3 regions of the Methylobacterium sp. D53M genome follow, and region 3 is predicted to be linked to each of the others. Evidence: predicted binding sites of a transcription regulator. Region 3 holds the regulator's gene; each other region holds the start of a gene.
What was found. Region 3 encodes LexA, which represses DNA repair genes until DNA is damaged. Its sites were predicted from a motif close to TGTTCNNNNTGTGTTCNG; they were not measured.

Region 1 (9,445 bases), on a different contig from region 3:
CCCCCTGATCCGCGCCCACGCGCGGGTCGCGGTGGCGGCGGGGTCGCGCGCCCTGATCGACCGGATCAACATCCGCGGCGCGACCCTCGACGCCATGGCGCGGGCGGTGGCGCGGCTCGGCCTCGCCGCGCCCGTGCTGGTCGACGGGCGCGACGCCCTGCCGGGCTTGCCCGGCCGCGCCGTCGTCGGCGGCGACCACTTGGTGCCCCAGATCGCCGCCGCGTCGATCGTCGCCAAGGTGCTCCGGGACCAGCTGATGCGGCGGCTCGCCCGGCGCCATCCCGGCTACGGCTGGGAGCGCAACGTCGGCTACGGGACGGCCGTCCACCGCGCCGGCCTGACGCAGCTCGGGCGCAGCCCCCACCACCGGCTCAGCTTCACCCGTTGTTTCGACTGAGCCGGGCGACGGGTCACGCGGCCCGGACGCCCGTGAGGAAGCGCTCGACCTCCGCGGCGAGCTCCTCCGACTGACGCGTGAGCGCGGTGGCGGCCGTCAGCACGTGGTCGGCCGCGCGGCCGGTCCGGTCGGCCGCCTGCGCCACGCCGGCGATGTTGCCGGTGACCTCCTGCGTGCCGGCATTGGCCTGGGCGACGTTGCGGACGATCTCCTGCGTCGCCGCCCCCTGCTGCTCCACCGCGGCCGCGATGGCGGCGGCCACGGCGTCGATCTCCCCGATCCGGCCGGTGATCGTCCCGATCGCCCGCACCGCCTGACCGGTCACGGTCCGGATCTCGCCGATCTGCCGGCCGACCTCGTCGGTGGCCCGACCGGTCTGGGCGGCCAGTTCCTTGACCTCGGTTGCGACGACCGCGAAGCCGCGCCCGGCCTCGCCGGCCCGCGCCGCCTCGATCGTGGCGTTGAGCGCCAGCAGGTTCGTCTGCGCGGCGATGCGGGCGATCAGCTCGACGACGGCGTCGACCCGGGCGACGGACGCGTTCAGCGCCGCCACCAGGGCGGCCGTCTGGTCGGCCTCGCCGACCGCGCTCCGGGCCAGCTCGGACGAGCCCTGGACCTGCCGCCCGATCTCCTGGACGGAGGTGCCGAGTTCCTCCACCGCGGCGGCCACCGTCCTGACGCCGGCGGACGCCTCCTCGGCGGCCGCGGCCACGGTATCGGACTGGCTGGCCGTCTCCTGGGCTGTGGTGGTCATCTCCCAGGCCGTGGTCTGCAGTTCGGCCGCGGCGGCGGAGACCTGCCCGACGATGCCGGCCACCGCCGCCTCGAAGGTCTGCGCCATCGTGTGCGTCATGGTCCGGCGCTGCGCCTCCGCGGCGCGCGCCGCCTCGTCCGCCTCTGCCTCCAGGGCGCGGGTGCGGACGAGGTTGTCCCGGAAGACCTCCACGGCCGCCGCCATCGCGCCGATCTCGTCCCGCCGCCCGCGGGCCGGGATCTCCACGGCGACGTCGCCGGAGGCGAGCGCCCGCATCGCCTGGATCATGGCCCGGAGCGGCCCGAGCACGCGGCGGACGACGACGACGGCGCCGGCACCGGCGAGCAGCACCGATGCGGCCAGGAACAGGCCGGTGTGCAGCAGCGTCGCCCCCGCCTCAGCGAAGAGTGCCTGCGCGCGGGCCACCATCGCGTTCAGCGCCGCCTCGGCGAGGTCGGCGATGGTGTTGACCTCCCGCGTGTTGCGGTCGCGCAGGTCCTGGATCGCGACGCCCGGCGGCTGGCCCCGGCTCAGGGCCGCCCGCAAGGCCTGCCGCCGCGCCGCGACCTCGCCCTCGAAGTTGCTGCTGCCCGCCCTCACGAAGGCGTCCTGGACCGCCCGCGGCAGCGTGTCGTCCATGTGATCGACGAGATTCGCCCAGCTCGCCGCGACGCGGCCGCGCTCCTCGGCCTCCGCGAGGCGCTCCTCCTCGGACCAGCCCGTGCCCCGCGTCACGGCCGTCTCGGCCCGCGCCACGTTGCCGCCGATCGCGACCCGCGTGATCCAGGCGGCGCGCTTGATGTCCAGGGCGCGGGCCAGCGCCGCGTCCCGGCGCGGGATCGTGACGTCGACGGCCCCGCTGGTCACCGTGAGGGCGTCGAGCAGATCCCGGAAGGCGGTCGCGGCGACCTCCGCGGTCGCGGCGTCGCGCTCCGCGACCGGGACCGCGAGGGCCGCGTCGATCCGCGACGTCAGGCCGGTGACGGCCTCGTACGCCCGTCGGAGCGGATCGACCGTCTTCGCCACCGCGGCGGTGTCGACCGCGCGCACCAGCCTCAGGAGCGCTTCCAGACGATCGATCCGGGTCGCGCGCTGTCAGGCGATCAGGGCCGCGTCGGCGGGCGGGATCCTGCCCGCGGCGATCAGCGCCTGCAGGGTCCGCCCCCGCTCGAGGCGCACGGCGAGCAGGATCTCGAGGAGGATCCGGCTGCCTTCCGTGAGCGCGACGACGCGGCGGCTCTCCCGCTCCTGCGCCCCGGCCTCCAGCGCCGTCCGGGCGCCCGCGGCCAGCAGCATGGCGCTGAGTGAGAACAGGATCGCGCACAGGATCGTGCCGATGGACGGACGCGGAAGACGCAGCATGAGGGTCGGGATCTCTCTTCGCGGTGCGTCGAGGCGCGCGGCCCGCCGCCGGGCTGCCCGGTTCGAGCAGGGCGGCCGGTCGGCCTCGGTCGACGGAAAGGCTGAGCGACGCGACAGGCACCCCGACGCGGCGCCGGCCCGGATCGCTCGAAGGGCGCGGCGAGGGCGCGGCGAGTCCTGGGGCCCACCGGCGCTCCCGGTCCGGTCATCGGACCGGGAGTTCGCCCGGTCGGCATCGGAGGTCGAAACCCCGACACGCTACCGTCTCAAGGAAGGACGACAGTCGCGACCGGCAGAACCGAGCCGGGCCGCGGGGCGCGGCTCGCCCGCGACCGGATCACGGCGCACAGCGTCCATTGGCGGGATCTGCGGACACGGACGCCGGACAAAATCGCGCTCTTACGCACAGAACGACCCTCAATATAGAACTGAAATTCGATAACTCAATCAAACCTGGTCAAAATCTCGCAACAAACCTCGCGATCTCAGGCATTTGAACCACAATGGCACAGATGTCAATCTTACGTTCTGCGATTTTCCTCACGCCTTAGACATCCGATCATCGACTTTGGGAGCAACATTTGAGCTGTTTTCAATCTTTGGGATTATCTTTTTACGCCATTTCTGGCCAAAATGACTGGAATTTTCGCTGAACCGTACTGTGGGACAGGTCCGCCGCGTCGCGCGCGCCGCCGCGTCGGTCGCGTGTCAGAACAGCGCCAGCTGCGCGCCGGGCTTCCGGAAGGCGTCGCGATTCAGCGCGATGCGCCCGAAGGCGAAACCGAGACGCGTGCCGGCGAGCCGGACCCGCTGGCCGATCATCGCCGCGTAGGCGCCCTCCCCGCGGAAGCGGTGGCCGAAGCGCGGGTCGTTCTCGCGCCCGCCCCGGGCTTCCCGCAGGAGTGCGAAGGCCCGCGCCCTGCGTTCGGGATAGTGCTCGGTGAACCAGTCCGCCACGAGGTCCGCGACTTCGCCCGGGAGGCGCAGCAGCGCGTGGCCGATCCGGCTCGCCCCGTGCGCGCGCGCTTCGGCCAGGATCGATTCGATCTCGTGGTCCGTCAGGCCGGGGATGATCGGCGAGACGTTGACCATGACGGGCACGCCCGCCGCGCTCAGGCCCCGCATCGCCGCGAGCCGCTTGCCCGGCCGCGGCGCCCGCGGGTCGAGGCGGCGGGCGAGGTCCGGATCCAGCGTCGGCAGCGAGATCGCCGCCAGCACGAGGTTCTCCGCCGCCATCTCGGCCAGGAGGTCGAGGTCGCGCAGCACGAGGTCCGACTTGGTGGTGATGCTGACGGGGTGGCGGGCCTCCCGCAGCACCTCCAGAACTGCGCGGGTGAGCCGGTGCTCCCGCTCGACCGGCTGGTAGGGATCCGTGGCGGTGCCGAGGGCGATCGTGTCGGGCCTGTAGCCCGGCGCGGCGATCTCGCGGGCGAGGAGCCGGGCGGCGTCCGGCTTGGTGAAGATCCGCGACTCGAAGTCGAGCCCCGGCGACAGGCCGAGCCAGGCATGGGTCGGGCGCGCGTAGCAGTAGATGCAGCCGTGCTCGCAGCCCCGGTACGGGTTGATCGACCGGTCGAACGGGATGTCGGGCGAGCTGTTGTGCGCGATGATCCGGGCGGCCCGCTCCGGCGTGACCTGCGTGCGCAGGGGTGCCGGAGCGTCCGCCGTCCAGGTCTCGTCGTGGAACGCCTCGCGCCGGGCGGATTCGTACCGGCCCGTCGGGTTGGCCGTCGCGCCGCGCCCGCGCCGGGCGGCCGGTTCCGCGACGCTCGGCCCGAGTCGCGGCGCGGCCCCGGATGCGGTCCCGTCGCGCGTGTCCCCCATGACGACTCGCCTCCCTCACGCATCCATGTGAGAACATAGAGCGAACGCGACGGCGAAGGGCGCCTTTTTTTCAGGCAAATGCGGCTCTGCAGCCCGTCCGGGCGACGGCGCGTCGCCGCGCGGGCCGCGGGGCAGTTTACGGCGCCGCAGAATCGTCTATGCGCGCGCTCATGCTCTCCGCCGTGACCTATCTGGCCGAACCGGCCGATCCGGACGCGATCGATCGCCTGGCCGACACGCTCAGCGTGCTCGTCTCCGGCGTGGCCGGCGGCCTCGTCGGCGACGCGGTGATCGTCGCGGGCCGCGAGAGCGAGGCCGTGGCGGCCGTCGCGGAGGCCACGGGCGCGACCCTCGTGCTGCACCGGGGCGGCAATCCCTACGCGGCCGGCGCCGCCGCGGCCCGGCGGGACTGGATCCTGTGCCTGGAGGCCGGCGACGTCCCGGCCGAGGGCTGGATCCGCACCCTCGACCGCTTCGTCGGGACCGCGCGGCCGGACACGGCGCTCGGCCGCCTGCACCGCCCGGCCGGGCGCTGGCTCGGCCGGCTCGTCAGACGGGCGGAGACCGTCGTCGGCGCCCGGCAGGCCCGGGCCGGCGACGTCGTCCGGCGCGAGGCCCTGCGTGCCGAGGGCGCGTTCACGGGTCGCCTCAAGGTCAGGCCGCTGATCGCTCGGATCGAGCGCGCCTGACCGGAAAGATCTTGCTCGGGAGAATCTTGCTCGGAAGAATCTTGCGTCCGCTCACGTTGTTGTCGGTCGATCCGCCTCTACAACTCTGAAAGCGCGGCAGGATCGTCGCCGTCTCCGGACATGATGACGCGCGCTGAGCCACCCCGATCTGGAAGGATGGTGCCATGGATTCGTCGGGCCTGATGGGGCGCAAGTCGGTCGAGGACATCGTCGAGAGCGGCGAGGGCGAGCAGCAGCTCTCGAAGTCGCTGGGCGCCCTCTCGATCACCGCGATGGGCATCGGGGCGATCATCGGCGCCGGCATCTTCGTCCTGACCGGCACGGCCGCGGCCCAGTATGCCGGGCCGGGGATCATGCTGTCCTTCGTGCTCGGCGGCATCGCCTGCGCCTTCGTCGGCCTCTGCTACTCGGAGATGGCCGCGCTGATCCCGGTCGCCGGATCGAGCTACACCTACACCTACGCGACGCTCGGCGAGTTCTTCGCGTGGCTGATCGGCTGGGACCTGATCCTCGAATACGCCATGGGCGCCGCCACCGTGGCGGTCGGCTGGTCGGGCTACGTGACCAGCATCCTGAAGAGCGTCGGCATCGTGATCCCGGCGCAGTTCGCCAACGCGCCGGGCACGCCGATCGAGGGCGGCGGGACCGCGCTGCTCAACCTGCCGGCGGTCCTGATCGTGGCGCTGATCACGATCCTGCTGATGCGGGGCACGAAGGAATCGGCGCTCTTCAACAACATCATGGTCGCGGTGAAGCTCACCGTCGTGGTCGCCTTCATCGCCCTGGGCTGGGGCCACGTGAACGCCGCGAACTGGAGCCCGCTCATCCCGGACAACGACGGGACCTTCGGACATTTCGGCTACAGCGGCGTCCTGCGCGGCGCGGGCGTGGTGTTCTTCGCCTTCATCGGCTTCGACGCGGTCTCCACCGCCGCCCAGGAGGCGCGCAAGCCCCAGAAGGACATGCCCATCGGCATCCTGGGCTCGCTCGCGGTCTGCACGATCCTGTACGTGCTGGTCGCAGCCGTGCTCACCGGTCTCGTGCCCTACAAGGACCTCAACGTCCCGGACCCGATCGCCAAGGGCGTCGACGTGATCGGCATCGGCTGGTTCGCGCTCTTGATCAAGCTCGGGGCGCTGACCGGGCTGACGACGGTGATCCTCGTCCTGCTCTACGGCCAGAGCCGAATCTTCTTCACCATGGCGCAGGACGGCCTGCTGCCGAAGATGTTCTCCCACGTCCACCCGACCTACCAGACGCCGTATCGCAGCCAGGCGATGATCGGGGCCGCGGTCGCCGTGGTGGCGGCCCTGGTGCCGATCCACATCCTCGGCGAGATGGTGAGCATCGGCACGCTGGCCGCCTTCATCCTCGTCTGCGGCTCGGTGCTCTACCTCCGGCGGGCCGAGCGCACCATGAAGCGGCCGTTCCGGGCGCCCGCCGTGCCGGTCGTGCCGATCCTCGGCATCCTGTCCTGCCTGCTCCTGATGATCGGCCTGCCCCTCGACACGTGGCTGCGGCTGGTGATCTGGATGGCGATCGGCCTCGTCGTGTACTTCTTCTACGGCCGCAAGCACTCGGTCCTGCGCCGCAAGGAGGGGAACCTCGCGTAGCGCGCGGCCTCACACCGTGAGGCTCGCGCCGCGCCGCAGGTGCTCGTCGAGGCGCGGCATGATCTCCACGAAGTTGCAGGGCCGGTGCCGGTAATCGAGCTGCTGGGCCAGGATCCCGTCCCAGGCGTCGCGGCAGGCGCCGGGCGAGCCCGGCAGCACGAACACGTAGGTCGCCCGCGCGACCCCCGCGGTGGCGCGGGACTGCAGGGTCGAGGTGCCGATCTTGTCGTACGAGATACGGTGGAACACGGCCGAGAAGCCGTCCATGCGCTTCTCGAACAGCGGCTCCAGCGCCTCGGGGGTGACGTCGCGGCCGGTGAAGCCGGTCCCGCCGGTGGTGATCACCACGTCGACGCCGGGGTCGCGCAGCCACGCCTCCACCCGCGCGCGGATCGCCGGGACCTCGTCCGGAACGATCGCGCGGGCCGCCAGGATGTGCCCCGCCGCGGTGAGGCGCTGGGTCAGGGTGTCGCCCGACCGGTCGTCCTCCGGGCGGCGCGTGTCGGAGACGGTCAGGACCGCGATGTTCAGGGGGATGAAGCGGCGGGCGTCGGTCTGATCGGCCATCGTGCGGGCTCTCCGGGGCGGGAGACCGATATGGGCCCGGCGGGACCGCTTGTCGCCCCCGGGCCGCGCGCGCGCGCCTCTTGCGGCCCGCCGCGAAGTCGGCTGTGCTCGCGCGCGTCCGTCGGAGACCGCTGACCCATGCACATGTACGGCAACTGGCGCTCGGCCGCCGCCTTCCGGGTGCGGATCGCCCTGAAGCTGAAGGGCATCGCCTACGAGGAGACCTTCATCGACCTCGACGCGGGCGACCAGCACGAGCCGGCGTTCCGGAAGATCAACCCGCAGGGCGCGGTGCCGGCGCTGTTCGACGGCGACGGGCCGCCGCTCACCCAGTCGCTGGCGATCCTCGACTACCTGGAGGAGACCCGGGGCGGCGTCCGCCTGCTGCCCGAGGAGCCCCGGGCGCGGGCCAGGGCCCGCTCGCTGGCGCAGGTGGTCGCGTGCGACACCCACCCGCTCTACGTGCCCCGGGTGCGCACCTTCCTGATGGAGCATTACGGCCTGCCCCGGGAGCGCATGCTGGATTTCCTGCGCAACGCCTTCGAGACCGGCCTCCGGACCCTGGAGACGCGCCTCGCCACCGAGCCGGGGACGGGCCGGTTCTGCCAGGGCGATTCGGTGAGCCACGCCGACCTCTGCCTCGTCAGCCTCTGGGTCGGGACGGGCATCTTCGGCATCGACACGGCGGCCTACCCGACGGTCGCGCGAATCGCCGAGGCCTGCCTCGCCCTGCCGGCGGTCGCGGAGGCACACCCGCTGCGCCAGCCAGGCGCCCCGCCGGCGTGACCGGGCTCCGCGCGCCGCCCGTCCGGTGCGCGACGTCGCACTCGTGACCGGGGGTCGCGGCCGGCGATGTGGTATTCGGCAACCCAGGCCGTGTAAGGAGGCCGGCGACTGATCCCGGTCCGGGAGGAGAAAGAGTGTCGATGGCATCCGTCGAGAACGAGTCGGGCCTTCATCGCGTCGTGGTGGTCGGCGGCGGCGCCGCCGGACTGCAGCTGGTCACGAAGCTCGGCGACAAGCTCGGGCGCGGCAAGCGCGCGCACGTCACCCTCGTGGACCGCGCCCGGACGCATATCTGGAAGCCGCTGCTCCACGAGGTGGCGGCCGGCAGCCTCGACGTCGGCCACCACGCGGTGGATTACCTGCACCACGCCCACATGCACGGCTTCCGCTACCGGATCGGGCGGATGACCGGGCTCGACCGGGAGGCGCGCACGATCCAGCTCGCCGCGAGCTACGACGCGGAAGGGCGCGAGGTCACGCCCGAGCGCGCCGTCCCCTACGACACGCTGGTGATGGCGGTGGGCTCCACCACCAACGATTTCGGCACGCCGGGCGTCGCCGAGCACGCCATCGCTCTCGACACCCAGGACCAGGCGGTGCGCTTCCACCAGCGCCTCGTGAACGCCTCGCTGCGGGCGCACACGCAGGCCGGCCCGGTCCGGCCCGGCCAGCTCCACGTCACGGTGATCGGCGCGGGCGCGACCGGGACGGAACTCGCCGCCGAGCTCCACCGGACCCTGCGCCACGTCGTCTCGACCGGGCTCGACAAGATCGACCCGGGCAAGGACATCCGCATCACCCTGGTCGAGGCCGCCGACCGGATCCTGCCGGCGGTGCCGCAGCGCCTCTCGGCCGAGGTGATGCAGCTCCTCAGCAAGATCGGCGTCGACGTGCGCGTGAAGGCGCGGGTCACCGAGGTGCGCGCCGACGGCGTGCAGCTCGCCGACGGCACCTTCATCCCGTCCGAGCTGGTCGTCTGGGCGGCGGGCGTGAAGGCGCCGCCCTTCCTGCAGGGCATCGGCGGCCTGGAGACGACGCGGACCAACCAGCTGGTGGTGACGCCGACGCTGCAGACCACCCGCGACCCCGACATCTTCGCCATCGGCGACTGCGCCTACCTGGTCGAGGCCGGCTCCGACACGCCGGTGCCGCCGCGCGCGCAGGCGGCCCACCAGCAGGCGAGCCACCTGATCGCCCAGATCCCGGCCAAGATCGACGGCAAGCCGCTGAAGCCGTTCCGGTACAAGGATTTCGGCTCGCTGGTCTCGCTGGGCGAGTACTCGACCGTGGGCAGCCTGATGGGGTTCGTGCGCGGCAAGAACATGCTCATCGCCGGTCTGTTCGCCCGGATGATGTACCGCTCGCTCTACAAGATGCACGAGCGGGCGCTGCACGGCACGGCCAAGACCGCCCTCGACACCCTGGCCCGCGCGCTGACCCGGCGCACCGAGCC
Region 2 (9,445 bases), on a different contig from region 3:
CTGCTGCCCGTGGAGGGCGAGCCGGAGCGTCCGCCGGCCGGCACCGCCGGTGACGATCCCGCGCACGGCGCCGACCCGGTCGATACGGGTGATATGAACCGCGAGCCGGTGGTGGAGCCGGCTGCCGAAATGCAGCCCGAGATTCAATCCGATTCCCAGCCCGACATCCAGCCGGTCGACAGCGCCGCCGCCCTCGCGCACGACGCCGGCGCCGGGCCGGACCGCGAGCCGGAGGCCAAGGGCTGGTGGAGCCGTCTCACCTCCGGGATGAAGCGGACCTCGTCGGCGCTGTCCGACCGGGTCACGGGCCTGTTCACCAAGCGCAAGCTCGACGCCACGACCCTGGAGGACCTGGAGGACGCCCTGATACAGGCCGATTTCGGCCTGGAGACCGCGATGCGGGTCTCGGAGGCCGTCGGCAAGGGCCGCTACGAGAAGGGCATCTCGCCCGACGAGGTCCGGGCGATCCTGGCCGCGGAGGTGGAGCGGGCGCTGGAGCCGGTTGCGGTGCCGCTGACGATCGACGCCGCCCGGAAGCCCTTCGTGATCCTGACGGTCGGCGTGAACGGCGCCGGCAAGACCACGACGCTCGGCAAGCTCGCCTCGAAGCTCCGGGCGGAGGGGCGCACCGTGATGCTCGCGGCCGGCGACACCTTCCGCGCGGCGGCGATCGACCAGCTCAAGGTCTGGGGTGCGCGCACCGGCACGCCGGTGGTGAGCGGCGCGCAGGGGGCGGATGCGGCGGGCCTCGCCTTCGACGCCCTGAAGCAGGCGGGCGCCGCCGGCACCGACGTGCTTCTGATCGATACCGCCGGCCGGCTCCAGAACAAGGCCGGCCTGATGGCCGAGCTGGAGAAGATCGTCCGCGTCCTGCGCAAGCAGGACCCTGAGGCGCCGCACGCCACGCTCCTCGTCCTCGACGCCACGGTCGGCCAGAACGCGCTCAGCCAGGTGGAGCTGTTCTCGCAGGCCGCGCCGGTCTCGGGCCTGGTGATGACCAAGCTCGACGGCACTGCCCGGGGCGGCATCCTGGTGGCACTGGCGGCGAAGTTCGGCCTGCCGGTGCACTTCATCGGCGTCGGCGAGGGCGTGGAGGATCTGGAGCCCTTCGCGGCCCGCGACTTCGCCCGGGCGATCGCCGGGCTGGAGAAGGATTAGGCGGCGGCCGCTCGAAGGTCTCAGGTGCGCGATGTCATGGACATCGCGCGCTCCGCGTTCCACACACCCCGGCGAATCCCGTCCGACGCTCTCAGCCGACCGTGAGCGCCGCAGCCGAGCCAACCGAGCGTATGCAGATCGAATCCGTCCCCCCGCACCGCCACCTGCCGCCGCTCGTGAAGCTGGCGCTGGAACTCGGGCCGCTGGTGCTGTTCTTCCTCGGCAACGCCTATTCCGAGAAATTCGGCGTCGCCCCGGACCAGAAGCTGTTCGTGGCCACGGGCGTGTTCATCGCGGCGACCGTGGTGGCTCTGGCGATCCACTACGTGATGGTGCGCCGCCTGCCGATCATGCCGCTCGTGTCCGGCGTGGTGGTGGTGGTGTTCGGCGGCCTGACCCTGGCGCTGCAGGACAAGACCTTCATCATGGTCAAGCCGACCATCGTGAACGCCCTGTTCGGCACCGTGCTGCTCGGCGGCCTCGTGTTCGGGCGCTCGCTGCTGTCGGTGGTGCTCGACTCGATGTTCAGCCTCACCGACGAGGGCTGGCGGAAGCTCACCTTCCGCTGGGGCGTGTTCTTCTTCGTGCTGGCGGCGCTCAACGAGCTGGTCTGGCGGACCCAGACGGAGGATTTCTGGGTCAACTTCAAGGTGTTCGGCATCATGCCGATCACCGTGCTGTTCGCCCTCGCGCAGACGCCGCTGCTCACCCGCTACGAGCGCAAGAAGGCGCAGCCGGAGGCGTGACGCCTACTGCGCCGCCGCGACCTTGCCGGCCGCGCGGATGCGGGTGAGCACGCTGGAAAAATTCTCCGGCGTGAGGATGCCGACCAGCTTGTCGCGGATCACGCCGTCGGGCCCGATGATGAAGGTCTCGGGCACGCCGTAGACGCCGAAATCGATCGCCGCGCGGCCGCCGGCATCGGCCCCCACCGCGCTGAACGGCACGCCGTGCCGGGTCAGGAAGCGCTGGCCGGCCTCGGGGTTCGGCTCCTTGTAGTCGATCCCCACGAGCCGGATGCCGGGCTCCTTCGCCAGCCGCATCAGCATCGGATGCTCCACCTGGCAGGGCGCGCACCACGAGGCGAAGACGTTGAGCACCGTGATCTGGCCCTTGAGGTCCGCGCTCGACAGGCCGGGCACGGGCGCGCCGTTGGCGGTCAGCCCCGGCACCGCGGGCAGGTCGAAGCGCGGCACCGGCTTGCCGATCATCGCGGAGGGGAGGGCGGCCGGGTCGGCGCCGGAGCGCAGGCGCAGGAACAGCACGGCGGCGAGCGCCGCGAAGACGAGCGCCGGCAGGATCAGCAGCAGCGAGCGGCGGACCGGCGGTGTCCGGCCGGCGGTGTCGTCGAGGGGCGCGCTCATCGCCGGTCCTCGCCGAAGCCCCTGAGGGCGCGCTGCTGCGCCCGGCGGTCGCGCAGGGCGTTGCCCACGAGGGCGACCATCACCACCGCCGTGAACGCGTAGGCGGCCAGGATGAAGCCGCCGTGAGACCCGAGATCCATCGCGGTCCTCCTAGACCGGCTGCCCGACCGGCATCGCGGCCGGTGTCGGGGTGAGGCGCGGCTGGGCGCGGTCGAGGCGCTCGGCCTCGCGGATCGTCAGCGTCCGCACCCGGCGGCGCATGATCTCGGTGCGCATCGCGTAGAGGTGCAGGGTCGTCCCGCCGAGGGTCGCGGCGGCGATCATGACCAGCAGCGGGTGGAGCATCGAGGGATCGATGGTGGAGCCACCCATGCGCAGGATCGAGGCCGGCTGGTGAAGGGTCGACCACCAGTTCACCGAGAACTTGATGATCGGCAGGTTCACGGCACCGACCAGCGTCAGGATCGCGACCGCACGGGCGGCGCGGTTCGGATCCTCCAGGGTCCGCCACAGGGCGATGATGCCGCAGTAGATCAGCAGCAGGATCAGCATGGAGGTCAGGCGCGCGTCCCAGACCCAGTAGGTGCCCCACATGGGCTTGCCCCACAGCGAGCCGGTCACGAGGCAGATCAGCGTGAAGGCGGCCCCGATCGGCGCGGCCGCCCGCTGGGCGACGTCGGCCAGCGGGTGGCGCCAGACCAGGGTTCCGATCGCCGACACGCTCATCGCGCCGTAGAAGAACACGCCGAGCCACGCCGCCGGGACGTGGATGTACATGATCCGCACCGTCTCGCCCTGCTGGTAGTCGGGCGGCACCACGAAGAAGGTCTGGTACAGGCCCAGGGCCAGCACGCCGAGGGACAGGGCCGTCAGCCACGGCACGAGCGCCCCCGACCACCGCATGAAGTGGCTGGGGTTCGACAGGCGGGTCCAGAGGGAAGGCGTCATCGCGGCAGCTGTCTCGGACATCGTGGAAGCGGTCTAGCCTAGGGTGCGGTGCAGCAACAATGCGGGTCGGCGGCGCAGGCGGCGGGGGTGCCGCAATGGCATCGTGCGCCGGGCCGGAACCCGCCGAACCTTCGGATCCGAGAAGCTGCTGTACGACTGCGCCGACAACGAGCCGTCTTCCTGAGACATCCGCGACGCACGCGCTCTCCCGCACGGGAGCGGGGACCCGCGCCACGCCCGCACGTGTCCGACGATGACGCACGTCCGCGGCCGCAGCTTTTCGCGTCCGAGCCTTGCGCATCGCGGGCGAATTGCGCATATAGATGTGAACAAAAAGAGAACGAAAGAGCGTCCCCGATAAAAGCTGTGGACGACGCGACCTCACCCTGACGGACCGAGCGCCCCATGCGAACCGCCGACAAGCAGATCGCCGACATCCTCGTCCGCTACGGCGAGCCCTTCGGGGGCAACGTCTGGCGCGTCCAGGGGACCGCCGTCATCTACCACAAGACCCTGGAGCGCATCGCCGCCCAGGCCGGCATCGTCTTCGAGCCGCCGACCGTCATCCGGGCCGAGCGCGACGAGGCCGTGATCCTGGTGACCGGCCGGCTGCCCGGCGCGAAGCCCGGCAGCGAGCGGGTCGAGTGGTCCATGGGCGAGGCGCTGGTCAACGTGAACTACCGCGTCTCGGGCAAGCAGGCGGCCTACGTCTACGCCATGGCCGAGAAGCGCGGGAAGGACCGCGTCATCCTCAAGCTCATCGAGCTGCACGGCCTCGTCTACTCCGAGGAGGAGGCCGACGAGTTCCGGGCCCATCAGGTCCCGGTCCGGGCCGTCGACGAGGATTTCGAGGAGGCGCCCGCCTTCGACGAGGTAACCGAGGCCGAGGGCGACCTCAAGCGCCGCATCGACGAGGCCGAGACCATCAACGCGGTCACCGACCTGATGCTGGACGGCGCCACCCAGGCCGTCCTGGCGACGATGCCGCCCGGCACCCGCGACGAGGTGCGCGACTACGCCAAGGCCCGCCTCGTGGCGCTGGGCTGGCCGAAGCGCGCCGGACGCCGCAGCGCCGCCTGATCCCGCTTCCACCCCCACCGAAGGAGACCGCCATGCATCGCGCGACGAGCCGCCGCACCATGAAGGCCCGCCGGGATTCCCACCGCGGCTGGAGCATCGAGACCCTGTCGTACAGCCCGACGCGGATCGTCCGCCTCGGCGCCGAGAAGGTCGCGATCCTATTCCCCCCGGTCGAGCCCGGCGCGGCCTGGCAGCTCTACCCGCATCCCGACACGTTCCCGGGCCTGAACTTCGAGGGCCTGCCCGAGCCGCTGCGCCCGGAATTCCTCGCCTTCCCGGACCTTCCGGAGGTCGAGCGGTTCCTCGGCATCCGCGACGCCGAGCCCGCCGCCCTCGCGGCGTGACGCGGGCGATCAGGGCGCCGGCCACGGCGCGCCGCGATGGAGCGCCTCGGCCTCGTCGGTGAAGGTGCCGTCGGGGCTGTGCAGGACGAGGGGCGGCGGCAGGCTCGGCAAGGCGCGGCTGCCGCGGGTCGCCGCGATCAGCACGCGGATCGCGGGCACGTCGCCGCGGGGATGGACCGGGCGGATCGCCAGCCCGCCGTAGCGGCCCCGGAGCGCGTCGAGGCAGGCCGGGAGGGCGTCCGCCCGGTGGATGAGGCCCAGGCGCCCGCCGGGCCGCAGGATCGCCGTGCAGGCGCGGATCCAGGCGTCGAGATCGCCGCCCGCGAAGGTGTGGGCGGCGGCGCGGCCCGGATGCGGCGAGGCGCGGTGATCGCCGGCAGCGAAGAACGGCGGGTTGGTGAGCACGACGTCGAAACTGTCCGGCAGCAGACCGGCGGCGCGGCGTTCCGCCGCGGGGGCCAGCACGTCGGCGACCACGATCCGCGCGTCGATGCCGTTGAGGGCCGCGTTGGCGCGGGCCAGATCGGCGAGCGCCGGGTCGCGCTCGACCAGGGTCGGCCGGAGGCCCGGCGCCAGGGCCGCGCAGGCGAGGCCGACGGCCCCGGTCCCGGCGCCGACGTCGCAGAGCCGGTCCCCGGCCATCGGCGCGAGCAGCCGGGCGAGCAGCACCGCGTCGGTCCCGGCGCGGTGCGCGCCCCGCGGCGGCTGGTGCAGGCGCAAGCGGCCGCCGAGGAAGGGATCGGCGCCGCTGTCGGCCTCGGCGGTCACGGCTGGCGCAGCTCGTGGGCGATGCCGGCATCGGTCAGCAGGCGGCGGGCCTGGGCCTCGTGGTCGCGCGGCACGAGGAGGCGCTGGCCGAAGACGCCGATCGACCCCTCCATCAGGCTCATGTGACTGTCGGCCACGAGGACCGGGATCTCGGCCGCCTCGAGGACCGAGCGGGCGAACCCGATCAGCACGACGTCGTTGGCCCGGATCAGCTCGATCATCGCGGCGCGGCTCCGGAACGGGCGGGGATCGGCGGTTTCGTCGCGTGAGATCCGCGCTGGCGACACCCCATATCCGGCCGGCGACGATGTTGCGGCGCCGCGGGGCGCGTGCGAAGGGATCGCCCGCCCCCTGCGGGGCGACCGGTCTGGAGGTCTCGGATCTTGGATATGGCCCTCTCCATCGAGAATCCGAAGCCCGAGGCGGAGGCGGGGCTCAACGACCTCGTCGCGCTGGTGGCCGACGGCATGGCGCGGGTCAACACCACGATCCTGTCGCGGACGGGGTCGGACGTGGCGATGATCCCCGAGGTCGCCAACCACCTGATCGCCTCCGGCGGCAAGCGCCTGCGCCCGATCCTGACCCTGGCCTGCGCCCGGCTCTGCGGCTACGCGGGCGCCGCCGACGGCGACGTGAAGCTCGCCGCCAGCGTCGAGTTCATGCACACCGCGACGCTCCTCCACGACGACGTGGTCGACGAGAGCGACATGCGGCGCGGCCGCGTCGCGGCCCGGATCAAGTGGGGCAACGAGGCCTCCGTGCTGGTCGGCGACTTCCTGCTCGGCCAGGCCTTCCGGATGATGGTCGAGGTCGGCTCGCTCAAGGCGCTCGACATCCTCTCGGCCGCCGCCACGGTGATCGCCGAGGGCGAGGTGATGCAGCTCACCAACGCCAAGAACCTGGAGACCGACGAGGCCGCCTACCTCGCGGTGATCCGCGGCAAGACCGCCGAGCTGTTCGCCGCCGCCTGCGAGGTCGGGCCGGTGCTCGCCGGTCGGCCCGAGGCCGAGCAGGCGGCCGCCCGGTCCTACGGGATGAATCTCGGCATCGCCTTCCAGCTGATCGACGACGTGCTCGACTACGGCGGCACCTCCGCGGAGCTCGGCAAGAACGTCGGCGACGATTTCCGCGAGGGCAAGATCACCCTGCCGATCGTGCTGGCCTATCGCCGGGCCAGCGAGGGCGAGCGCGGCTTCTGGCGGCGCACCCTGCAGCAGGGCGAGATCGGCGAGACCGACCTGGAGACCGCCCTCGACCTCCTGCAGCGCCACGGCGCCCTGGAGGAGACCGTGGCCCGCGCCCACCATTACGGCGCCGAGGCCCGGGCCGCCCTCGACATCTTCCCGGACGGGCCCGTCAAGGCGGCGCTCCTCGGGGCCGTCGAGTTCTGCGTGGCGCGGGCGCGCTGAGGGTGAGGGCGGGCGCTCTCGGCTCCCGCGTCGACGGCCACCGACCTCCGCTAGCTTGACGGCGCGCGTCGGCCTCACCGCGTCACGGGCCCGAGGGCCTCGGTGAGGGCGGGGGCGAGGTCGCGCAACTCCGCGAGATGCGCGTCCGTGAGGGTCCGCAGCAGGGCCTCGGCGCGCGGCGTCAGCGACAGCTCGCTGCGCCGCCTGTCCTCGACGGCGCGGGTCTTGGTCAGCAGGCCGGCCTCCACCATGCGGGACACCAGTTCGGCCGCGCTGTGGGGGGCGATGAGCAGCTGCTCGGCCAGCAGGCCGACCGTGGCGGGCGCGCGCCCGACGTGGCCCGCGAGCGTCAGCAGCGCCTGATGCTGCTGCGGCGGCAGCCCCGCCCGGGCCGCCGCGGCCTCGCTGAACGCCAGGAAGCGGCGGAGACGGAAGCGGAAATCCGCCAGCGCCGCGTACTGCTCCCGCGACAGTGCCGCCGTTCCGGGGGCATCGGCCTCCATGATCGCCTCCGTGGTGAATCGTCCGAGCCGCCGATGCTGCGTCGTATCGGCAGTCCTGTCCCGGCTGCAACGGTCGAGCCATTGCCAAATATATCGGATCACGACATAAGTGCCGCCGCGAGGAAAGGAGGCCCTGATGATCGGCGGGACTGGGAGCGGGAGCGGGGACGGCAGGCCGTCGCGGCGGGCGCTGGGAGATTTCAGCGCGGACCGGCGGGTCCTGACGCTGGCCGGCATGGCGGTCGTCACCGGGACCGCCGCCAGCGGCACCGCCTGGATCCTGCTCACGCTGATCGGCCTCGTGACCAACCTCGCGTGGTACGGCCGGCTCGACGCCGACCTGACCTCCCTGGCCGGCGCGGCGCCGGGGCCCTGGATGGTGGCGATCCCGGTGATCGGGGCGCTGATCGTCGGCGCCATGGCGCGCTACGGCTCGGAGAAGATCCGCGGCCACGGGATCCCGGAGGCGATGGAGGCGATCCTGATCGGCAGCAGCCGGATGTCGCCCAAGGTCGCCGTGCTCAAGCCGCTCTCCTCGGCGGTGGCGATCGGCACCGGCGGCCCGTTCGGCGCCGAGGGGCCGATCATCGTGACGGGCGGCGCGGTCGGCTCGCTCTTCGCCCAGTTCTTCCATCTCAGCGCCGCCGAGCGGAAGACCCTGCTGGTGGCGGGCGCGGCGGCCGGCATGACCGCCATCTTCGGGACGCCCGTGGCGGCCGTGCTGCTCGCCGTGGAGGTCCTGCTGTTCGAGTGGCGGCCGCGCAGCCTCGTCCCGGTGACCGTCGGGGCGGTCACCGCGGCCTGCTGGCGGCCGGCCCTGTTCGGCGCCGGCCCGCTCTTCCCCTTCGCCGACAATCCGGCCCTGCCCTGGTGGGGGCTGCCCGCCTGCGCGCTGCTCGGGGTCGCCTGCGGCCTGATCTCGGGGGCGCTGACCCGGGCGCTCTACGCGCTGGAGGACGGTTTCGGGCGGCTTCCGCTGCACTGGATGTGGTGGCCCGCCCTCGGCGCCGTCGTGGTCGGGCTGGGCGGCCTCGTGGAGCCCCGGGCGCTCGGCGTCGGCTACGACGTCATCCACGACCTGCTCTCCGGCCACATGCTGGCGAGCGCCGTCGTGCTGATCCTCGTGGTGAAGGCGGTGATCTGGCTCGCCGCCCTGTCGTCGGGCACGTCCGGAGGCGTGCTCGCGCCGCTGCTGATCCTCGGCGGCGCCGTCGGCTGGCTGATCGGCCTCCTCCTGCCCGGCGCCCACGGCTTCTGGGCGCTCATCGGCATGGCGGCGATGCTCGGCGGCACCCTGCCGGCGCCGCTGACCGGCGTCGTCTTCGCCGTCGAGGTGACCGGCGACGTCGCCGCCCTGGCGCCGCTGCTCGCCGCCACCATGGCGGCCTACGCGGTGACCGTGCTCCTCCTCAAGCGCTCGATCCTGACCGAGAAGATCGCCCGGCGCGGGCAGCACGTGACCCGGGAATACGGGATCGATCCCTACGAACTCGCCCGGGTCGAGGCGGTGATGACCCGCACGGTCGAGACCCTCGACGCGGACCTGCCCCTGGCCGAGGCCCTCGCGGCGATCGAGACCGGTGCCCACCACGCCTATCCGGTGGTCGACGGCGCGGGCCGGCCCGTGGGTCTCGTCTCGCGCAGCGACGCCCTGCGCTGGACCCTGGAGGAGCGCGACGGCGGGGACGAGGCGGGCACCCTCGGCGAGCGCGTCTCTGACGCCGATCTCGCCGTCGTCCATCCGGGCGACGTGGTCTCGCACGCCCTCGACGTGATGCTGTCGGCCGGGCAGGGGCGCCTGCCAGTCACCGATCCGCGCACCGGCGGCCTCGTCGGGCTCCTGACCCGCAAAGACCTGCTCCAGGTGCGCG
Region 3 (9,445 bases):
GGGCCGACCGGGACCGGGTCTGGGTTGCCGGAATGGGGCACGGACCGTCGACCGATCGAGGCGTCGGCCGGCCACGGGCGCCTCTCCCGCCCCCCGCTCCCGAACGGGAGCGGGGGGCGGGTGCGCTCCTTCAGCGTCGGCGTTCAACCGTGATGGCTGAGCCTTCCGGCCCAGCGGCGGAAGAGGAGGCGCGCACCGGCGCGTCCCCCTGGTCCGACCACCTCCCGCCCCGCCCCCTGGTGATCTTCCCCCGCGGCGAGGCCGCCCTCGACGTGCTCTCGACCGTCCCGGAAGGGCCGCCCCGGCGCTTCCGCTGGCGCGCCCGGATCCACCGGGTCGCCCATGCCGAGGGGCCGGAGCGGATCGCCGCCGAATGGTGGCGCGCGCCCGGCGCGGATCGCGATTACTACCGCATCGAGTGCGAGGCCGGGCACCGGCTCTGGCTCTACCGCGACGGCCCGCACGCCCCCGATCGCCCGGCCGCGTGGTACGTCCACGGGCTCTTCGCGTGAGCGGCCCCGCCTACGCCGAGCTCGCCGTCACCACGAACTTCTCCTTCCTGCACGGCGCCTCCCATCCGCAGGACTTCGTCGTGCAGGCGGCGTCCTACGGCCTCGCGGCCATCGGCATCGCCGACCGCAACACCGTGGCCGGCGTGGTCCGGGCGCACGCGGCGGCGCTGGCGCTCGACCAGGAAGGCACACCGATCCGGATCCTGCCGGGGGTGCGCCTCGTCACCGAGGAGGGGTTCGAGGCCGTCACCTACCCGATGGACCGGGGCGCCTGGGGGCGCCTCTGCCGGCTGCTCACCCTGGGCAACCGGCGCGTCCGCAAGGGCGCGTGCCGCTTCTCCTTCGCCGAGATGGTGGAGGCCGCCGAGGGGCAGATGTTCATCGCGATGCCGCCGGCCCGGCGCCTGCCGGAGGGGTTCCGGGCGCGGCTGGAGGCGCTGGCCGCCGCCGCCCCGGGCCGGACCTTCCTGGGGGCGAGCCACACGCGCCGCGGCGACGAGCGGCGGCGCCTCGGGCTGCTCGCCGAGCTGGGCGCGGCCTCCGGCGCCCCGATGGTCGCGGTCTCGGACGCGCTCTACCACCATCCCGAGCGACGCCCGCTGCAGGACGTGGTCACCTGCATCCGCCAAGGCTGCCGGATCGAGGACGCCGGCTACCGGCTGGAGGCCAATGCCGAGCGCCACCTGAAGCCCGCCGCCGAGATGGCGCGGCTGTTCGCCGACCACCCGGAGGCGCTCGCCCGCACCGTCGAGATCGCGCAGGCCTGCGAGTTCAGCCTGTCGCAGCTGCACTACGAGTACCCGGACGAGCCCGTGCCCCCCGGGCGCACGCCGCAGGAATACCTGGAGGAGAAGACCTGGGAACGGGCGCGCTGGCGCTACGGCGGCGAGGTCCCGGACGGCGTCGCGGCGACGCTGCGCGAGGAGCTGCGGCTCATCGCCAAGATGAAATACGCCCGCTACTTCCTGACCCTGTTCGACGTGGTCGAGTTCGCCCGCGGCCGGGGCATCCTGTGCCAGGGCCGCGGCTCGGCGGCCAATTCCGCCGTGTGCTTCTGCCTCGGCATCACCGCGGTGGACCCGTCGAAGCACCGGCTGCTCTTCGCCCGCTTCATCTCGGAGAACCGCGGCGAGCCCCCCGACATCGACGTCGACTTCGAGCACGAGCGCCGCGAGGAGGTGATCCAGCACCTCTACGCCCGCTACGGCCGGGAGCGGGCCGCCCTCTGCGCCACGGTGATCCACTACCGGCCCCGCATGGCGATCCGCGAGGTCGGCAAGGTCCTGGGCCTGACCGAGGACGTGACCGCGGCGATCGCCGACACGGTCTGGGGCTCCTGGGGCACCGGCATGCCGGACCAGCACGTGCGCGAGGCCGGGCTCGACCCGGAGAACCCGGCGATCCGGCAGGCGCTCGACCTCGCCCACCAGCTGATCGGCTTCCCCCGCCACCTGTCGCAGCATGTCGGCGGCTTCGTGCTGACCCGCGGCCGCCTCGACGAGACCGTGCCGGTGGGCAACGGCGCCATGGCGGACCGCACCTTCATCGAGTGGGACAAGGACGACATCGACGCGATCGGCCTGATGAAGGTCGACGTGCTGGCGCTCGGCATGCTGACCTGCCTCAAGCGCGGCCTCGATTTCCTGGAGAAGGATCACGGCACCTTCTACGAGACGCTGGCCGACCTGCCGCAGGACGATCCCGCGACCTACGCGATGCTGACGAAGGCCGATTCCGTCGGCGTGTTCCAGGTCGAGAGCCGGGCGCAGATGTCGATGCTGCCGCGCCTGAAGCCGAGGGAGTTCTACGACCTCGTGGTGCAGGTCGCGATCGTGCGCCCCGGCCCGATCCAGGGCGACATGGTCCATCCCTACCTGCGGCGGCGCTCCGGGATCGACCCGGTCGAGTACCCGGCCCCGCATCCGGATCACGGCCCGGCGGACGAACTGAAGGAGGTCCTGCAGAAGACCTACGGGGTGCCGCTCTTCCAGGAGCACGCCATGCAGATCGCCATCACGGCGGCGGGCTTCACCCCGGCCGAGGCCGACGGGCTGCGCCGGGCGATGGCGACCTTCCGCCACGTCGGGTCGATCGGCGGCTTCGCGGAGAAGTTCGTGGGCGGCATGACCCGCCGGGGCTACCCGCAGGACTTCGCCGAGCGCTGCTTCGCGCAGATCCGCGGCTTCTCGACCTACGGCTTCCCGGAGAGCCACGCGGCGAGCTTCGCGCTCCTCGTCTACGCCTCGGCCTGGATGAAGTGCCGGCACCCCGACGTCTTCCTGGCCGCGATCCTCAACGCCCAGCCGATGGGCTTCTACCAGCCGGCCCAGCTGGTGCGCGACGCCCGGGCCCACGGGGTCGAGGTGCGGGGCGTCTGCGTCAACGCCAGCGACTGGGACTGCACCCTGGAGCCGGCCGGGGATCCGGCGCTGCACGCCGTGCGGATCGGTCTGCGCGTCGTGCGCGGCCTGCCCGAGGCCGCGATGCGCCGGCTCGTGCGGCTGCGGGCCAACGGCTACGCCAGCATCGAGGGCCTGCAGGCGTCCCTCGCCCTGCCCCGCAACACCCTGGAGCGGCTGGCGGAGGCGGACGCGTTCCGCTCGCTCGGCCTCGACCGGCGCGCCGCCCTGTGGATGGTCCGCACCCTGGAGGGGACGTCATCCCGCAAGGCCGCCAAGGCCGATGCGAGCGAGCGCCGCGCCCATCTCCTCGACGCACCCCTGCCGCTCTTCGCGTGGCACGCCGATGACGGCCTGTTCCGGCACGAGCCGACGGTGGACCTTCAGCCCCTGGCCCCGTCCGAGGCCGTGGCCGAGGATTACGCCGCCACCGGCCTGTCGCTCCAGGGGCACCCGGTCGCGTTCTTCCGGGGGCGGCTCGCCCGGATCGGCGCGATCCCGGCCCGGGCCCATCTCGATCCGTCGCTGCCCCAGGGGGCGCGGGTCACGGTGGCGGGGCTCGTGCTGATCCGCCAGCGGCCCGGCACCGCCAAGGGCGTGGTCTTCCTGACGCTGGAGGACGAGACCGGTATCGCCAACGTGATCGTCTGGAAGACCGTATTCGAGGCGAACCGCCGGATCGCCATGCAGGCGCGGTTCCTCGCCGTGCGCGGCCGGATCCAGCGGGCGGACGGGGTGGTCCACCTCGTGGCGGAGGGGTTTCGCGACCTCACCGCTGCCCTGCGCGATCTGCGCGAGGCCGGCATGAAGCTGCCGCCCGAGAACACGGATTTCGGCGTGCCCCCGGACCGGCGCGTGTTCCCCAGCCGGGATTTCCACTGAGGCCGGCCCTTCGAGCGGCCCTCGACCAGCCCCTCGACAGGCCCCGCGCCGCGCGTAGAGTGCGGCGATGTCGAGCTTCGCCGTCCCGCGCCTCCTCCTCGCCGCCTGCGCGGCCCTGCCCCTCCTGGCGGAGGCCGCCCGGGCCGACAGCTGCGACGACCTCACCCGCCAGATCGCCGACGCGATCGGCGGCCGGGTCGGCAAGCGCGCCGGCCCCAGCATCGACATCCGCGTGGCCGGCCCGATCAAGTTCGACGTGACCTGCCGGGCCGAGCCGATCGTGCAGGCGACCTCCGCCGAGCCGAGCCCCTCGGCGACCTTCTTCCGCGACCTGTCGGTGGCCTCCGAGATCCTCGTCGGCCAACCGGCCGCGACCGTCGAGCCGATCATCGCCAGCGCCTACCGGACCGCGCTGGCGGAGCGGCGCAAGTCGTTCATCCAGCAGAACGGCTGGTCGGCCTCCTGCTACACCGACCCGGGCAGCAGCGCGATGCGGACCCTCTGCTCGGTGGGGCGCATCCCGCCGGGCTGAGGCGGACCTGAGCCGGCAGGATGCGTGGCCTGGGCCCGCTCAGTACTCGATCACGCCGTCGAGCGCGTAGTGCTTCACGGTCTTCCGGTTGGCGATCAGCTCGTCGACCGTCGGCTCGCCCTTGAGGGCGCGGGCGATGGCGAGTTTCGTGGCCTCGTAGTTGGTCCGGTAGAGGTCCTTCTGGTCGAGGTTGTCGTCCTCGGCGCATCGCTGATCGAGCCAGATCATGATGATCATGCACAGCTCGTCGAGCCCGTCCTTCGGCAGGATGCCCTCGATGATGCAGTCCACGATCGCGTCGCCGGTGGCGGCCTGGACCACGCCGCCGAGGAGCTCGGCATACTCGGCCGTGTGGATCGTGACCTTGGTGGTCATCATCGTGGCCGGGCGCACGAGCTGGTTGAGGTCGCGCACCACGAACATCCGCGTGTGGCCCTGGACCTGCCCCATCATCGACGCGAAGGCCTGACCGACCGGGCCGCGCACCGAGCCGATCAGCACCTCCGGCATGGCGTCGGTGTACTGGCCCTCGGCCGCCAGCACCGTGGCCTCGCCCGTGCGGAACCAGATCTCTTGCATGTTCGAACTCCACCTGATCGGAGCCCGCGGGAGACATCATCGGCGGCCTCGCGTCAATCGCCCCGAAGCCGGCCCCCATCCCGGCCGCCCCTGCCCTCGCCCGCGCCGCGGCGCGGGCGCAGCCCCGTGCCGCCCCGTGCCGCCCCGTGCCGCCGCGATGCGGCCGCCGGCATCCGCGACGGCGCGCATCTCCACCCCTGCGCGGCCTGTGGCCTTGAGGAACGCGGACAGGCGAGGCAGGGAAGACCGGAGCGCGGCTCCGGGAGCGGTCCCGGGCCTGGCCGTTCCGGTGGGCGCGCGGCGCCGTGCCGGGCATGCGGGAGGAACACGATGGCGGAGAGCACGGACCGGGGCTCCGGCTGGAGCCTTCAGGCGAGCGCCGTGCCCGACGGGGTGCGCCTGGAACTCGCCCTCGCCGACCTCGGCGGTGCGCCGGTCACCGCCGCGATCGTGCTCGACCGGACGGAGGCCCGGGCCTTCGCCCGCGCCCTGCTGGCCGCCGCCGGCGACGCCGCGGAGCGGACTTTCCCGAAGCCGGGCGCCTGAGGACGCGCCGCCGGCCGGTCAGCGCACGCCGAGGCCCGGATTGCGGCCCGGCAGGCGGGGGACCACGGTGCCGCGCTTCTCGATCGGCGCGTCGCAGGCGTAGGCGAACTCGGTCTTCAGCGGATCGAACACGGTCTCGCCGGTGATCCGGCAATCCTCGCGCACGGTCTCGTCGAGATAGGCCCGGGCGGCGGTGCGGAAGCGCTTCACCCGGGTGGCGCCCGGCTCCGGATCGATCCGGACCTCGCTCAGGTTGCAGCCGGTATACTCGCGCAGGGCGTTGGACACGATCAGCATCCGGCGCAGCTGCCGGTTGTCGTAGACCTCGTAGGGCTCCTTGCAGCCGATCGTGACGACCTGGGGAGTGAGCGCCACGTAGTTCCGCGAGATGTAGGAGAAGCCGGTGGTGCAGCCGGCGAGGCCGAGGGCGGCGAGGCCGAGGGGCAGCAGAGCTGCGGGTCGTCGCATCCTCGTCATTCCAAGAGGGTCCCAGCCCGCGCCCCGGATCCGCCGCCTTCCCGGCGGGGCGCCGCGATGCATTGAAACGGCTCCGCTTGCGCCGTCAATGCGTTTCTCGACCTTCTCCCGCGGGCGCGCCGCGGAGCGCCGGGCCGAGCGGTGCCGCTCTTGCGGAACACTTGCGGAACGTTTAACCTGTTCGTGATTTGTTTCGGAGACCGTCACGTGGCGGTCCGCCAAGCCGCGAGTCCCCCGTCGATGCTCACGCGCAAGCAGCTGGACCTCCTGCGATTCATCCAGAGCCGGATGCAGGAATGCGGTGTCCCGCCGTCGTTCGACGAGATGAAGGATGCCCTCGATCTCAAGTCGAAATCCGGCATCCACCGGCTGATCACGGCGCTCGAGGAGCGCGGCTTCCTCCGGCGCCTCCCGAATCGGGCGCGCGCCATCGAGGTGATCCGGATCCCCGAGAGCCTGACCCAGGCCGCTCCGGCGACTCAGGCCCCCGCCGAGCCGCGCCGCTTCACGCCGAGCGTGGTCGAGGGCGGTAAGTCCAAGCAGCCGCCGGCCCCGGCGAGCACGCGGATGATCGACGAGTCCGGCCGCGCCATCTCGATCCCGGTCATGGGCCGGATCGCGGCCGGTACGCCCGTCTCGGCGATCCAGAACCAGAGCCACGCCATCACCCTGTCGCCGGACTTCGTGGCCGGCGGCGAGCACTACGCCCTCGAGGTGCGCGGCGACTCGATGGTCGAGGCGGGCATCCTGGACGGCGACCTCGTGGTCATCCGCAAGCAGGAGACGGCCAATACCGGCGACATCATCGTGGCGCTGATCGACGACGAGGAGGCGACGCTCAAGCGCCTGCGCCGCCGCGGCTCGTCGATCGCCCTCGAGGCCGCCAACCCGGCCTACGAGACCCGCGTGCTCGGGCCCGACCGGGTCCGGATCCAGGGCCGCCTCGTGAGCCTCGTCCGCCGCTACTGAAGCGGCTCGGCCGGCGCGTCGTCGGGGGCGAGGTCTCCGCCCGGCGCGGCGTCGGCCTCCGGCGTCGCGGCGACCCCGTCCTCCGCGGGGCGGTCGCCCGGCTCCGCGGTGACCGGCCGCGGCGGTCCCGGCCCGCGCCCGGCGGCCGGCCGCCAGGGCACGGCGCGGCCGTCGTCCCGGGCGTAGCGCGCGGCGAAGCCGTCGCCGTCGGTCCGGAGGGCCACGGCCCCGCGGGCGGCGAGGACGCGCCGGTCGATCACCAGCGGCCCCGTGCAGGTGGGCGGCGCCGCGAGGCCCGTGATCAGCACCGCGGCGCGGGCGCAATCCTCCGGGAAGGCCCGCCGGTCCCGGACCAGGGCGACCGCCCGCCCGTCCGGCAGCCGGGCGGTGCAGCCGAGCCGGTCGCAGCGCCCGCTGCCCGACCGGACGATCAGCGCCGCGGGCCGCCGCCCGTCGCCGTCCGCCTTCAGCCACTGCTCGAGGACGAAGCCCGAGGGTCTGCCGAGGGCCGCAAGCCGCCCGTCCGGGCCCCGCACCGCGGCCCCCGCGCCCTGCCGGTCGACGTAGAGGTCGTAGTGGTCGGGCCGGGCCGCGAGGACGAGCCCGAGCAGGACCGGCGGCACGGCGAGCCAGCGCAGGCGCGAGGCCGGCAGCGTCCCCAGCAGCAGGCCGGCGGTCAGCAGGGCGAGCGCCCCGGCGCCGAAGGCCGGCAGCACCAGGACCGCCCGTTCGAACCCGGCGATCCAGTCCGAGATCGCCAGCATCCCGGCCACCGCCTGCCCCATCAGCCACCAGACCGGCCGGTCGAGGGCGAAGGGATAGGCGAGGCAGCCGATCACCGCGGCGGGCATCACCGCCAGGGAGACGAGCGGCAGGGTCAGGGCGTTGCCGACGAGGCCGAAGGGCTGGACCGTCTGGAAGTGGTAGGTGGCGAAGGGGGCCGTCGCGACCTGCGCCACCAGGGTCGTGGCCAGGGTCCCGGTGATCGCCGACAGGCCGGTCCCGACGAGCCGCCCGATCCGCCCGGCCCCCGGGCGCACGAGCAGCCGCCCGTCGATCAGCCGCGCGCAGGCGATCAGCCCGGCCACGGCGCCGAAGGACATCTGGAAGCTCGGGCCGAGCAGGCCCTCCGGCTCCCGGGCGAGCGCGATCAGCGCCGCGAGGGCGAGGTTGCGCATCGACAGGGCCGGCCGGTCCACCAGGATCGCGCCCAGCATGATCAGGGTCATGATCAGCGAGCGCTCGGCCGCGATGTCCCAGCCCGAGAAGGCGCAGTAGGCGGTGACGCCGACCATGGCGAAGCCGGCCGCGATCTTCTTGATCGGCCAGAGGAGCGCGCAGAGCGGCACCGCGGCGAGGAGCGCCCGCACCAGCCAGAACACCACGCCGGCGGCCAGCACCATGTGGAGGCCCGAGATCGACACCACGTGGTAGATGCCGGCGGCGCGGAGCGCGTCGTTGGTGGCCGGCCCGATGAGGCCGCGCTTGCCCGTCACCAGGGCCGCCGCCACCGCGCCCGCCTGGCCGCCGGCGGCCTCTGCGATCCGGCGCGTGAGCCCGTTGCGCGCCGCGTCGAGCGCAGCGGCGAGCCGCAGGCCCAGCGGCGGCGGCCCGGACGGTTCCCGGACGGTGACGGTGCCGATCAGCGAGCCCACCGCGCCGATCCCCTGGAAATAGGCGTCCCGGGCGAAGTCGTAGCCGCCGGGCCGGGCCGCCTCCGGGGGCGGCAGCAGCCGGGCCGTGGCGGCGACGCCGTCCCCGGGACGCGGAATCGGCGTCTTCCGGAACGAGACCCGGACCCGGGCGGGCCGCGCCTCCGGCGCGAGGCCGGCGAAGCTCTCCACCCGGATCACCAGCCGGGCGCCGACCTCGCGCTCGTCCAGGGCCTCGACCGTTCCGACGAGCGGGCCGATCGTGGTGCGGGTGAGGATCGGTGCGGCGACCTGCGAGACCCGCCAGGTCGCCGCCGCGAAGCCGAGGAACGCGGCCGCCACCGCGAGCGCCGCCGCCAGGGCCGCCGGCCGCGCGCCGAGGACGGGGACCGGCGCCAGCGCGAGGCCGGCCGCGATCAGGGGGGCGGCGAGGCTCGGCGCGCCGTCGGCCGCCGCGAAGTAGACCAGGATCCCGCCGCCGAAGGCCACCGCCAGCCAGGGGAACAGCCGGCGCTGCTCGGCCTCGCGGGCGAGGCCGGCGACGACCCAGTCGCGGAGCGCCGGGAGGGCGGCCAGGAGGGCGGCCAAGAGGGCGGCGGGAAGGGCTCGGGCGCGCGGGCCGATCAGCGCGACCGCGCCGTCCGCCCGCCTCGCGCCGATCCGCCGCATCGCCGCCGCCCCGCTCCGCGCGACCTGTCGTCGGGGCCGGGCGATTCTGCGGGCGATTCTTAACGCATCCGCCGGCCCGTGCTACAGCGGGTTCTTCGTGCTACGGGCGCCCTGTCGAGCCCCTCGCCGCTCCGCCGCCCCTTCGCCGTCCGTCGCGCCCCGTCCGCGACCAGCCCCGGAACATACCGGACCGATGTCCTCAGCCGTCGTCACGCGCTTCGCCCCCTC

Region 1: a site for LexA is predicted at 4,367-4,384, ahead of ACLBYG_RS12060 (PA0069 family radical SAM protein). Genes of this name have one in related genera too.
Region 2: a site for LexA is predicted at 3,796-3,813, ahead of ACLBYG_RS06215 (trna delta -isopentenylpyrophosphate transferase). Genes of this name have one in related genera too.

What each region holds. Positions count from the first base shown of each region.
Region 1 is NZ_JBKFAL010000006.1:56,293-65,737, reverse strand. Features, by position in the region: gene ACLBYG_RS12070 (ribonuclease HII) at 1-397, shown strand, start outside; partial or broken gene ACLBYG_RS12065 (methyl-accepting chemotaxis protein) at 411-2,513, opposite strand; gene ACLBYG_RS12060 (PA0069 family radical SAM protein) at 3,222-4,337, opposite strand; gene ACLBYG_RS12055 (hypothetical protein) at 4,496-5,026, shown strand; gene ACLBYG_RS12050 (amino acid permease) at 5,191-6,639, shown strand; gene moaB (molybdenum cofactor biosynthesis protein B) at 6,649-7,206, opposite strand; gene maiA (maleylacetoacetate isomerase) at 7,345-7,992, shown strand; gene ACLBYG_RS12035 (NAD(P)/FAD-dependent oxidoreductase) at 8,133-9,445, shown strand, end outside.
Region 2 is NZ_JBKFAL010000002.1:403,161-412,605, forward strand. Features, by position in the region: gene ftsY (signal recognition particle-docking protein FtsY) at 1-1,158, shown strand, start outside; gene ACLBYG_RS06195 (septation protein A) at 1,290-1,904, shown strand; gene ACLBYG_RS06200 (DsbE family thiol:disulfide interchange protein) at 1,908-2,522, opposite strand; gene ccmD (heme exporter protein CcmD) at 2,519-2,662, opposite strand; gene ACLBYG_RS06210 (heme ABC transporter permease) at 2,673-3,470, opposite strand; gene ACLBYG_RS06215 (trna delta -isopentenylpyrophosphate transferase) at 3,876-4,550, shown strand; gene ACLBYG_RS06220 (hypothetical protein) at 4,583-4,894, shown strand; gene ACLBYG_RS06225 (tRNA1(Val) (adenine(37)-N6)-methyltransferase) at 4,904-5,662, opposite strand; gene ACLBYG_RS06230 (putative signal transducing protein) at 5,659-5,883, opposite strand; gene ACLBYG_RS06235 (polyprenyl synthetase family protein) at 6,052-7,071, shown strand; gene ACLBYG_RS06240 (MarR family winged helix-turn-helix transcriptional regulator) at 7,146-7,574, opposite strand; gene ACLBYG_RS06245 (chloride channel protein) at 7,711-9,445, shown strand, end outside.
Region 3 is NZ_JBKFAL010000003.1:275,105-284,549, reverse strand. Features, by position in the region: gene ACLBYG_RS08780 (Y-family DNA polymerase) at 1-512, shown strand, start outside; gene ACLBYG_RS08775 (error-prone DNA polymerase) at 509-3,793, shown strand; gene ACLBYG_RS08770 (hypothetical protein) at 3,861-4,325, shown strand; gene fae (formaldehyde-activating enzyme) at 4,365-4,904, opposite strand; gene ACLBYG_RS08760 (hypothetical protein) at 5,235-5,450, shown strand; gene ACLBYG_RS08755 (hypothetical protein) at 5,469-5,918, opposite strand; gene lexA (transcriptional repressor LexA) at 6,168-6,896, shown strand; gene ACLBYG_RS08745 (ComEC/Rec2 family competence protein) at 6,890-9,217, opposite strand; gene gltX (glutamate--tRNA ligase) at 9,411-9,445, shown strand, end outside.